Regions from separate parts of the Planococcus sp. TJ-302 genome, predicted to be linked through region 1. Evidence: riboswitches for the same ligand, from Rfam matches in the RefSeq annotation. Region 1 holds a riboswitch; the other holds the start of a gene.
What was found. A riboswitch is a leader RNA that binds a small molecule or an ion and turns the genes downstream of it on or off. The one in region 1 is predicted to bind S-adenosylmethionine.
Positions count from the first base shown of each region.

Region 2: linked by a shared signal. The riboswitch ahead of AC4EHB_RS10695 (transporter substrate-binding domain-containing protein) and the one ahead of AC4EHB_RS12710 (MetQ/NlpA family ABC transporter substrate-binding protein) in region 1 are both predicted to bind S-adenosylmethionine.

Region 1 is NZ_JBZDOI010000002.1:378,947-383,355, reverse strand. It holds gene groL (chaperonin GroEL) at 21-1,649, shown strand; SAM riboswitch class I at 1,821-1,947, shown strand; gene AC4EHB_RS12710 (MetQ/NlpA family ABC transporter substrate-binding protein) at 2,148-2,975, shown strand; gene AC4EHB_RS12705 (acyl-CoA dehydrogenase family protein) at 3,014-4,201, shown strand.
Region 2 is NZ_JBZDOI010000001.1:2,206,742-2,211,150, reverse strand. It holds gene katG (catalase/peroxidase HPI) at 1-195, shown strand, start outside; gene solA (N-methyl-L-tryptophan oxidase) at 372-1,514, opposite strand; SAM riboswitch class I at 1,771-1,877, shown strand; gene AC4EHB_RS10695 (transporter substrate-binding domain-containing protein) at 1,991-2,800, shown strand; gene AC4EHB_RS10690 (amino acid ABC transporter permease) at 2,824-3,546, shown strand; gene AC4EHB_RS10685 (amino acid ABC transporter ATP-binding protein) at 3,543-4,283, shown strand; gene mmuM (homocysteine S-methyltransferase) at 4,324-4,409, shown strand, end outside.

The DNA of each region.
Region 1 (4,409 bases):
GATAGAGGAGGAAACTAAACATGGCAAAAGAGATTTTATTCAGCGAAGATGCACGCAGCCAGATGCTGCGCGGTGTTGATAAATTGGCAGATGCAGTGAAAGTGACACTTGGGCCGAAAGGGCGCAACGTTGTACTTGAGAAGAAATTCGGTTCACCCCTCATCACAAATGACGGCGTAACGATTGCGAAAGAAATCGAGCTTGAAAACCCGTTCGAAAACATGGGCGCGAAATTGGTGGCGGAAGTCGCTTCTAAAACGAATGACATCGCAGGAGACGGTACGACAACGGCAACGGTCCTTGCGCAAGCAATGATCCGTGAAGGACTGAAAAACGTCACTGCAGGCGCGAACCCTGTCGGCATCCGCCGTGGGATCGAATTGGCTGTCGCAAGCGCTGTGGAAGGCTTGAAAGCCGTTTCCCAGCAAATCGAAGGCAAAGAATCGATTTCACAAGTGGCAGCTATTTCTTCCGGTGACGCTGAAGTGGGCAACTTGATCGCTGAAGCGATGGAGCGCGTCGGCAATGACGGTGTGATCACGCTGGAAGAATCACGCGGCTTCACGACGGAATTGGACGTTGTAGAAGGCATGCAATTCGACCGCGGCTACCAGTCGCCATACATGGTGACGGATTCGGACAAAATGGAAGCAGTCCTTGAAAACCCGTTCATCCTTGTCACTGACAAGAAAATCGGCAACATCCAGGAAATCCTTCCAGTGTTGGAGCAAGTTGTTCAGCAAAGCAAACCGTTATTGATCGTAGCGGAAGACGTTGAAGGCGAAGCGTTGGCTACATTGGTCGTCAACAAATTGCGTGGAACGTTCAATGCTGTAGCTGTCAAAGCTCCGGGCTTCGGCGATCGCCGCAAAGCGATGCTTGAAGACATTGCAGCATTGACAGGTGCGGAAGTCATCACGGAAGACCTTGGCTTGGAATTGAAAACGACGAACATTGCACAGCTTGGCCGTGCATCGAAAGTTGTCGTATCGAAAGAAAACACGACAATCGTTGAAGGCGCTGGAGACCAGCAGCAGATTGTTGCCCGCGTGGCGCAAATCCGCAACCAGCTGGAAGAAACGACTTCAGAATTCGACAAAGAGAAATTACAGGAACGCTTGGCAAAACTTGCCGGCGGCGTAGCAGTCATTAAAGTTGGAGCGGCTACTGAAACAGAATTGAAAGAACGCAAATTGCGCATTGAAGATGCTTTGAACGCAACGCGCGCAGCAGTAGAAGAAGGAATCGTTGCAGGCGGTGGTACAGCGCTTGTCAATGTATACAATAAAGTCGCGGAACTTCTGGAAACAACAGAAGGCGATGAAGCAACAGGCGTCAAAATCGTTCTTCGCGCGTTAGAAGAGCCGGTTCGCCAAATCGCAACGAACGCAGGCCTTGAAGGATCGATCATTGTTCACCGCCTGAAATCGGAAGAAATCGGCATCGGCTTCAACGCAGCGAACGGCACTTGGGTCAACATGCTTGAGCAAGGAATCGTCGACCCGACGAAAGTGACGCGTTCTGCACTTCAAAACGCAGCATCCGTTGCAGCGATGTTCTTGACGACTGAAGCAGTCGTAGCAGACATCCCAGAACCAGCAGGCCAAGGCGGCATGCCTGATATGGGCGGTATGGGCGGCATGATGTAATCATCAGCCTTCCGGAAAAACTCCCTCTCACTAAGTGAGAGGGAGTTTTTCTATTCTGTTGGGTAAAATATTAAAATGATTTTCTGAAAATGTGTTGTAATGAAATGGATCGTCTGCTATTGTATTAATCACATCAGATTACTCGGTATTAAATTTCCGAGTATACATAAATTCTTATCTAGAGAAGTGGAGGGACTGGCCCTTTGAAGCTTCGGCAGCGGAACTAATTGGAGAACATTCCGATTTGTAACTGTGCCAAATCCAGCAGGTGCCCTAGACAGCACTTGAAAGATGAGAAGAGCCGGACCGTGAGCCCCTCTTCTTAATTATGGAGAGGGGCTTTTTTCTATTCAATGGATTGAGAGGAATGAGGAGTAAAAGGTATCGAACCGCCGAAATGTTTTACATCATTTCCAGTTTATAAAATTGCCGCATATGCAACTGGTTTAGATTTGTCAGGGGCAGAGTAAAATAATGAAAAACAAGGAGAGATAGCAAATGAAAAAGCGATTAATTGGTATGTTGGGGCTTTCAGCTTCCCTATTATTAGCGGGCTGCGGCAATGATCAAGCTTCCGGAAGGGATACGAAAGAAGTGCGGGTCGGTTTCGGAGTTGGCACTTATGAGCAGCAATTCAAAGAAGGCATCTTGCCCATCTTAGAGGAGAAAGGGTACACCGTTGATACGACAACCTTCTCTCAGAATATGCAGTTGAATCCGGCAATGCAAGAAGGTTCAATTGATGCGAGTATTTTTCAGAGTACAGCTTATATGGAAGGGATGAATGATGAATTAAACATGAATATGACCGGTATTGCTTTTGTGCCGAGTGCCCCTCAAGGATTATATTCTAAACATCATCAATCCCTGGATGAAGTGAAAGACGGATCAACCGTAGGGGTGCCGAATGATCCGGTAAACCAGGAAAGAGCGGTGCGTATTCTTGAGGAGTTAGGATGGGTGACTGTCTCGTCTGATGCAGGGGTTACAGATTTCAACCTGAAAGGTGTTGAAACAGCCGATTACGACATTGACATTAAAGTATTAGACCCTGCTCAAATTCTAGTATCACTGCAGGACATTGACTTTGGGGTCGTCAATGGCAATTATATTGCCAATGCTCCGGACCGGAAAATTACAGATGCCCTCAAGATTGAAGATACACCTGAGCAGCACCGGATTGTTGTAACGATTGAGGAAGAAAACGAGGATACAGAATGGGCGAGAGATTTGAAGGAAGCATATGAATCAGAGGAATTTAAGGAATACATCGAGTCGAATGAACAATATGACGGGTTCATCTTAACAGAGGAATGGGATCAATAAATAAGAACCCGTATTAGAAAAAGAAAGGTGAAGTGTACATGGATATCACAGCAGATAAGACCTTTGAAGAGCGTTTGCAGTTACTGACACATACGGTTGCCTCATTCTCAGAAAGAGCAGCCGAAAACGATCTTGAAGGAAGGTTTCCATTTGAGAATTTTAAAGAACTGAAAGCAATCCATTATCCTTCATTGACGATTCCAGCGGAGTACGGAGGGGCAGGCATCTCATTATATGAGATGCTGCGCTACCAAGAAGTTATCAGTAAGGCTGACGGATCCACAGGATTGTCCATCGGCTGGCACATGGGAATCATTAAAGATCTGGGAGAAAAGAATAGATGGAAAGAGTCTATGCTGAAAAAACTATTTGACGATATCAGAGAAAATGGGACATTGATCAATAACTGTGCGACAGAAAAGCAAACAGGAAGTCCGACAAGGGGAGGAAAACCTTCTACAACAGCTAAAAAGGATGGACGGCATTGGGTTATCGATGGCAGGAAGACGTTTACGACAATGGCTCCCGTATTGGATTATTTCAACGTAACAGCTGCGATTGAAGAGACAGGTGAAATTGGATTTTTCCTCATCCCACGCTCAAAAGTAGGGGTAGAGATCGAAGAAACGTGGGATAGTATAGCCATGAAAGGTACAGGGAGCCATGATTTGATATTGAATAACGTCAAGCTTGAGGAAGACTCATTAGTCGAAATTCTCGAACCTGGAAAAAAACAGGCAGCTGGATGGCTGCTTCATATTCCGGCATGCTACCTCGGCATTGCACAGGCAGCGCAGGAGTATGCCATCAGTTTTGCAAAAGAATACTCGCCGAATAGTCTTAACGGCCCGATTCTCGACCTGCCGAATGTTAAGCAAAAGATTGGCCAAATCGAATTGGAACTAGTCAGAGCGAGACATTTTCTATATTCTGTAGCGAAGCAGTGGGATGAGTCGAATGAAGAGGAACGATCAAAGATGAATCCGGAATTGGGAGCCGTGAAGGTAGCTGTCACCAATTCAGCAATCACCATTGTTGATTTGGCAATGAGGGTAGCAGGTGCTCATAGTTTATCAGAAAAGAGCCCACTGCAAAGATATTACCGGGATGTGAGAGCGGGCCTTCACAATCCACCTATGGATGATATGGTTATTCCGTTGCTTGCTGACTATGCGATTGGAAACCAGGCTGTGAAAAAAACTTTGAGTGAACAAGTCATTAAATAGCAACTAGAAGCTCTCCCGTTTATTCCACCCTCCATAAGAACTCGTTCAATTTGATTCATATTAAATTCATGAATATTCTTCTTATCTACTTCTTTTAGAAGAAATGAAACATCAAAAGAGCGCTGACCCTTTATTGGATCACCGCTCTTTTTTAGTATGAGCATTCGTCTCGCGCCTTAGGAAATTACGAACGTTTCAACTAATTATT
Region 2 (4,409 bases), on a different contig from region 1:
GAAGGCAAAAACCGTACGACGGGCGAAGTCGTACGCACAGCAACACGTTTTGACTTAGTATTCGGTTCGAATGCGATCCTTCGTGCAATTGCCGAAGTTTACGCACAAGACGACAGCAAAGAAAAATTTGTTCGCGATTTCATCAAAGCATGGAACAAAGTGATGAATGCCGATCGTTTTGATGTAACAAACTAATTAGAAAAAATCCTGGCCAGGAGCATCATGCTGGCCAGGATTTTTTTGCCGTAAGCCCTCTTTGAGACGAGGTGCTTACGGTTTTTTTATTTCTGATAGTTAAAGGAACGAGATATTTGTAAGCATGAGAATAGGATTTTCCTGTCAGCTGCTTTAAAATACACTCTCATTTAGCTTCACAAACCAAATCTCTTAAGCGAGAAGATGGAAATATCAAATTCGCTCCGGCCTGCTAAAGCCATTTGGCTTAACACTTCCCCCATCACACTGCCAAACTTGAAACCATGCCCAGAAAAGCCGCAGGCAAAAATTACGCGGTTATTTTCCGGATGAAAGTCGACGATAAAATCATTGTCGCTTGATAGTGTATACAAACAGGTTTTCCCTTGTTCAAGTTTCCCGTTTGCTTCAGGCAGGTAGCTTTCAAGAAAATGCCTCAAATCGCCTTCATCTGCATCGTATAATCCGAAATTCTGTTTTTGCAGATGCGGATCAATTGCTTGTCCTCCATCCGATCTACCGATTTTAAGCCCAGTGCCATTCAGGCTAGGAAAACCGTAAAACTTTTTATCATGGTCTTCTACGTAAAAGGAAGGGAAATGGGCCGCATCGTATAGGGAATGAGGGGCTTCGAACCAACCGACGGCTTTGCGTGTCGGCTGAATGGGCAGCTTTAAATCGGGCAGTAGTTTCGCAGCCCATGCCCCGGCAGTGACAATCACTTTCTTGGCAAGGAATTCCGCATTTCCGGTTGAAATTTTAACGCCTTTCGCATCATGTAAATCGATGTGCTGAACGGGTGTATTGGGCATAAAATGTGCTTCGTTCGCAAGCGCAATTTCTTTATACGCCCGAATCGCATTCTCGCTGTAAATGACACCGGATTCCGTTTCAAAGCAGCCGATAAAATGGTCCGGCACTGAAAAGCCGGGCCATCGCTCTATAATTTCAGTGCTGTTGAGAATCTCTAACGATAGGTCATACTTTCTGGCAGCTGCAATAGTTTCCTGTAGAAAAGGGGATTCCTTCGGGCCAAGGCCAATCACTCCGGTTTTTTCAAAAATCTTGGTGCCGGTCTGCCGCTCTAATTCCTCCCATAGCTGCTGGGCACGCAGCACTAACGCAACGTATTGTCGGCCTTCGCCATAAGCATGCCGGATCAAGCGGGTATCCCCGTGGTGGCTGCCATTAAGGTGAGGCGGGTCGAAGGCATCGATCAATAGCGTTTTTGCGCCTTGCTGTGCTAAAAAGGCGCCGGCCGCCATGCCCATGGTTCCGGCGCCGATGATGGCGACATCGTAAAGAGATTCGTTTGTCATTTTTATATCACTCCCATACTTGCTGAATTTGAAACGTTTTAAAGAAGGCAGGCTGGCCTGTAAAATAAATGGATATGAATTATTATTAGAATAGTAGTGAAGATTTGAATCATTGTCAATCAGCCATTGTACGCCCAGCAATCATAAATTTCGGATTTCCACAAAAATGATTTGTGTAAATTCAAAATAAAAGAAAAATAGGTTTGACAGGAGAGTCAATGTCAAATACTATCGTTAATATGTAAAAAAATTAAATAACTTATCAAGAGAGACTGAGGGACAGGCCCTGTGAAGTCCAGCAACCATCATTTTTATGAGAGGTGCTAATTCCTGCAGAATGGTTTTCATTCTGAGAGATAAGAAATTGGTCGAGCCTCTTTCCTATTGAAAGAGGCTTTTTTGCATCAAAAAACAGGGAGATTTCCCGCGTGCTTCGCAAAGATAACACCACTTAGACAAAGAAAAGGGGCTTGAACATGAAAAGAAAACATTATTTATTCGTATCGCTTTTTTTATTAGTAGGCAGCGCACTCGGCGGCTGTTCGTCAAAGGAAGCGACAAGCGCAACGGGCGACCAAGTGATTTTGGTAGGGACGCAGAATGATTATCCACCGTTCGCTTTTGCGGATGATAACAACGAATTGACCGGGTACGACATCGAAGTTGTAAAAGCGATTGATGAACAATTGGATGGCTACGCATTCGAGTTTGTCGCCGTTCCGTGGGACAGCATGTTTCTTGCTTTGGAATCCAATAAAATCCAGGCAATAGCGGACCAAGTAGCGAAGACGCCTGAACGCCAGGCAAAATACTTATTCACCGACGAGTCTTATTTTGCCGCTGAAACGGTCATTGCCGTGAAATCAGGAAGAGAAGATATCCAAACAGTCGAAGATCTGGAAGGCAAGGCGGTCGGCGCATTAGCGGGCGATTCATATACGCTTTTGCTGGAGGAATACAACGAAACGGCGAAAACCCCTATCGACTTGAAATACAGCGAAAGCGGCAACCCTTCAGAAATTTTGCAGGATGTCCAAAATGGGCGTGTGGATGCCTATGTTAATGATCCGATTATGATCAATGCGGTGTTGGAAAAGAACGATTTAGGCGTCGAAATTGTGGGCCAGCCCTTGGTCAATGATGATATGGGAATTGTCTTGAAAAATGGCGAGCAAGGCGAAGAGTTGAAAGCATTGGTTGATCCGATTCTGGAACAGCTTAAACAGGACGGCACCTTAGCAGAACTATCGAAAAAGTGGACTGGCGGAGAATATATTCCTGAATAAAAGTTCCTGGAAGGAAAGAGAAAATGGAGAATTTACTGGATCTGAATTTTTTAATCGATAGTTTTCCTGCGATTGTTTCACGGCTGCCCATTACGATCGGAATAGCGGTCGGCTCATTGGTATTAAGTTTGTTTATCGGCGTTTTTACGGCATTGATTAAAATATATAAGGTTCCGGTATTAAGTGTAATTTCATCGATATACGTATCTTTTATAAGGGGAACGCCTTTGCTGGTTCAAATCTATCTCGTGTTTTATGGAATACCGAAGATCATTTACTTTCTGCAGATCGAATACGGTTGGCTGCAATCCGCAGACGTCAATAGCATTGCGCCTGAAGTATATGCGTTAATGGCATTTTCCATCAACCTCGGCGCGTATTTATCCGAAACGATCCGTTCCGCAATTGAATCGGTGGACCGCGGCCAATTTGAAGCCGCGAAAGCGATCGGCATGAGCCCGACGGCTATGATGCTGAAAATCATCTTTCCGCAGGCTTTGGCCGTAGCCATACCGAACCTCGGCAATATGTTCATCAGTACGATCAAAGACACATCTCTTGTGTTCATCATCGGCGTCGTGGACATTATGGGGCAAGCCAAAATTCTTGGTTCGCGCGGCTTGGCATTTTTTGAAGTATATATTGCGGTATCCATTGTCTATTGGATTCTTTGCATTATCGTGGAGCGGGTGCTAGTGAAAATAGAGAAGCGGGCGCGCAGATATGAAAGAGGGATTGCGGCATGATCAAGTTAGAAAACATCCACAAATACTATGACAGCCAACACGTCCTGAAAGGAATCAACCTAAAGGTCTCTAAAGGTGAGATTGTATCGATTTTGGGTCCAAGCGGATCAGGAAAATCGACGCTGCTGCGCTGCATCAATTTCCTGGAACAGCCGACGAGCGGAATCGTGGAAATCGGCGGCAAAAGAGTGGACGTTGAATCTGCAAGCAAGGCAGATATTTTCGCGTTAAGGACGTCGACCGGTATGGTCTTTCAACAATATAATTTATTTAAAAATTTGACCGTGCTGGATAATGTGATGATCGGCTTGACGAGCGTCAAGCAATTGAAGAAAGACGAAGCAAAAAAGAAGAGTCTGGACATCTTGGAACGTGTGGGATTGACGAATCGGCTCAGCTATTACCCGGCACAATTATCCGGCGGCCAGCAGCAGCGGGTCGGCATTGCCCGTGCGCTTGCGCTGAATCCGGAAGTTTTATTGTTCGATGAACCGACGTCTTCACTTGACCCAGAGCTGGTTGATGAAGTTTTGGCCACGATTAGAAGCGTAGCAGCTACTGGGAAGACGATGTTTATCGTGACCCATGAGCTCCAGTTCGCCCGTGAAATCTCGGACCGCGTCATTTTCATGGAAGACGGCGTGATTGTCGAAGAAGGAACAGCAGAACAGCTTTTCACTCAGCCGAAAGCGGAAAGAACAAAGCAGTTTTTAAGTAAAGCAAGCCGAAATAAGTAGAGATGATAAACGAACCTGGACATAGGAAGGATGTTTTGAAATGAACCCGATCGAACAAATTTTGAAAAGCTTTCCAATTGTCATTCTTGACGGCGCAATGGCGACAGAGCTTGAGAATTACGGCTG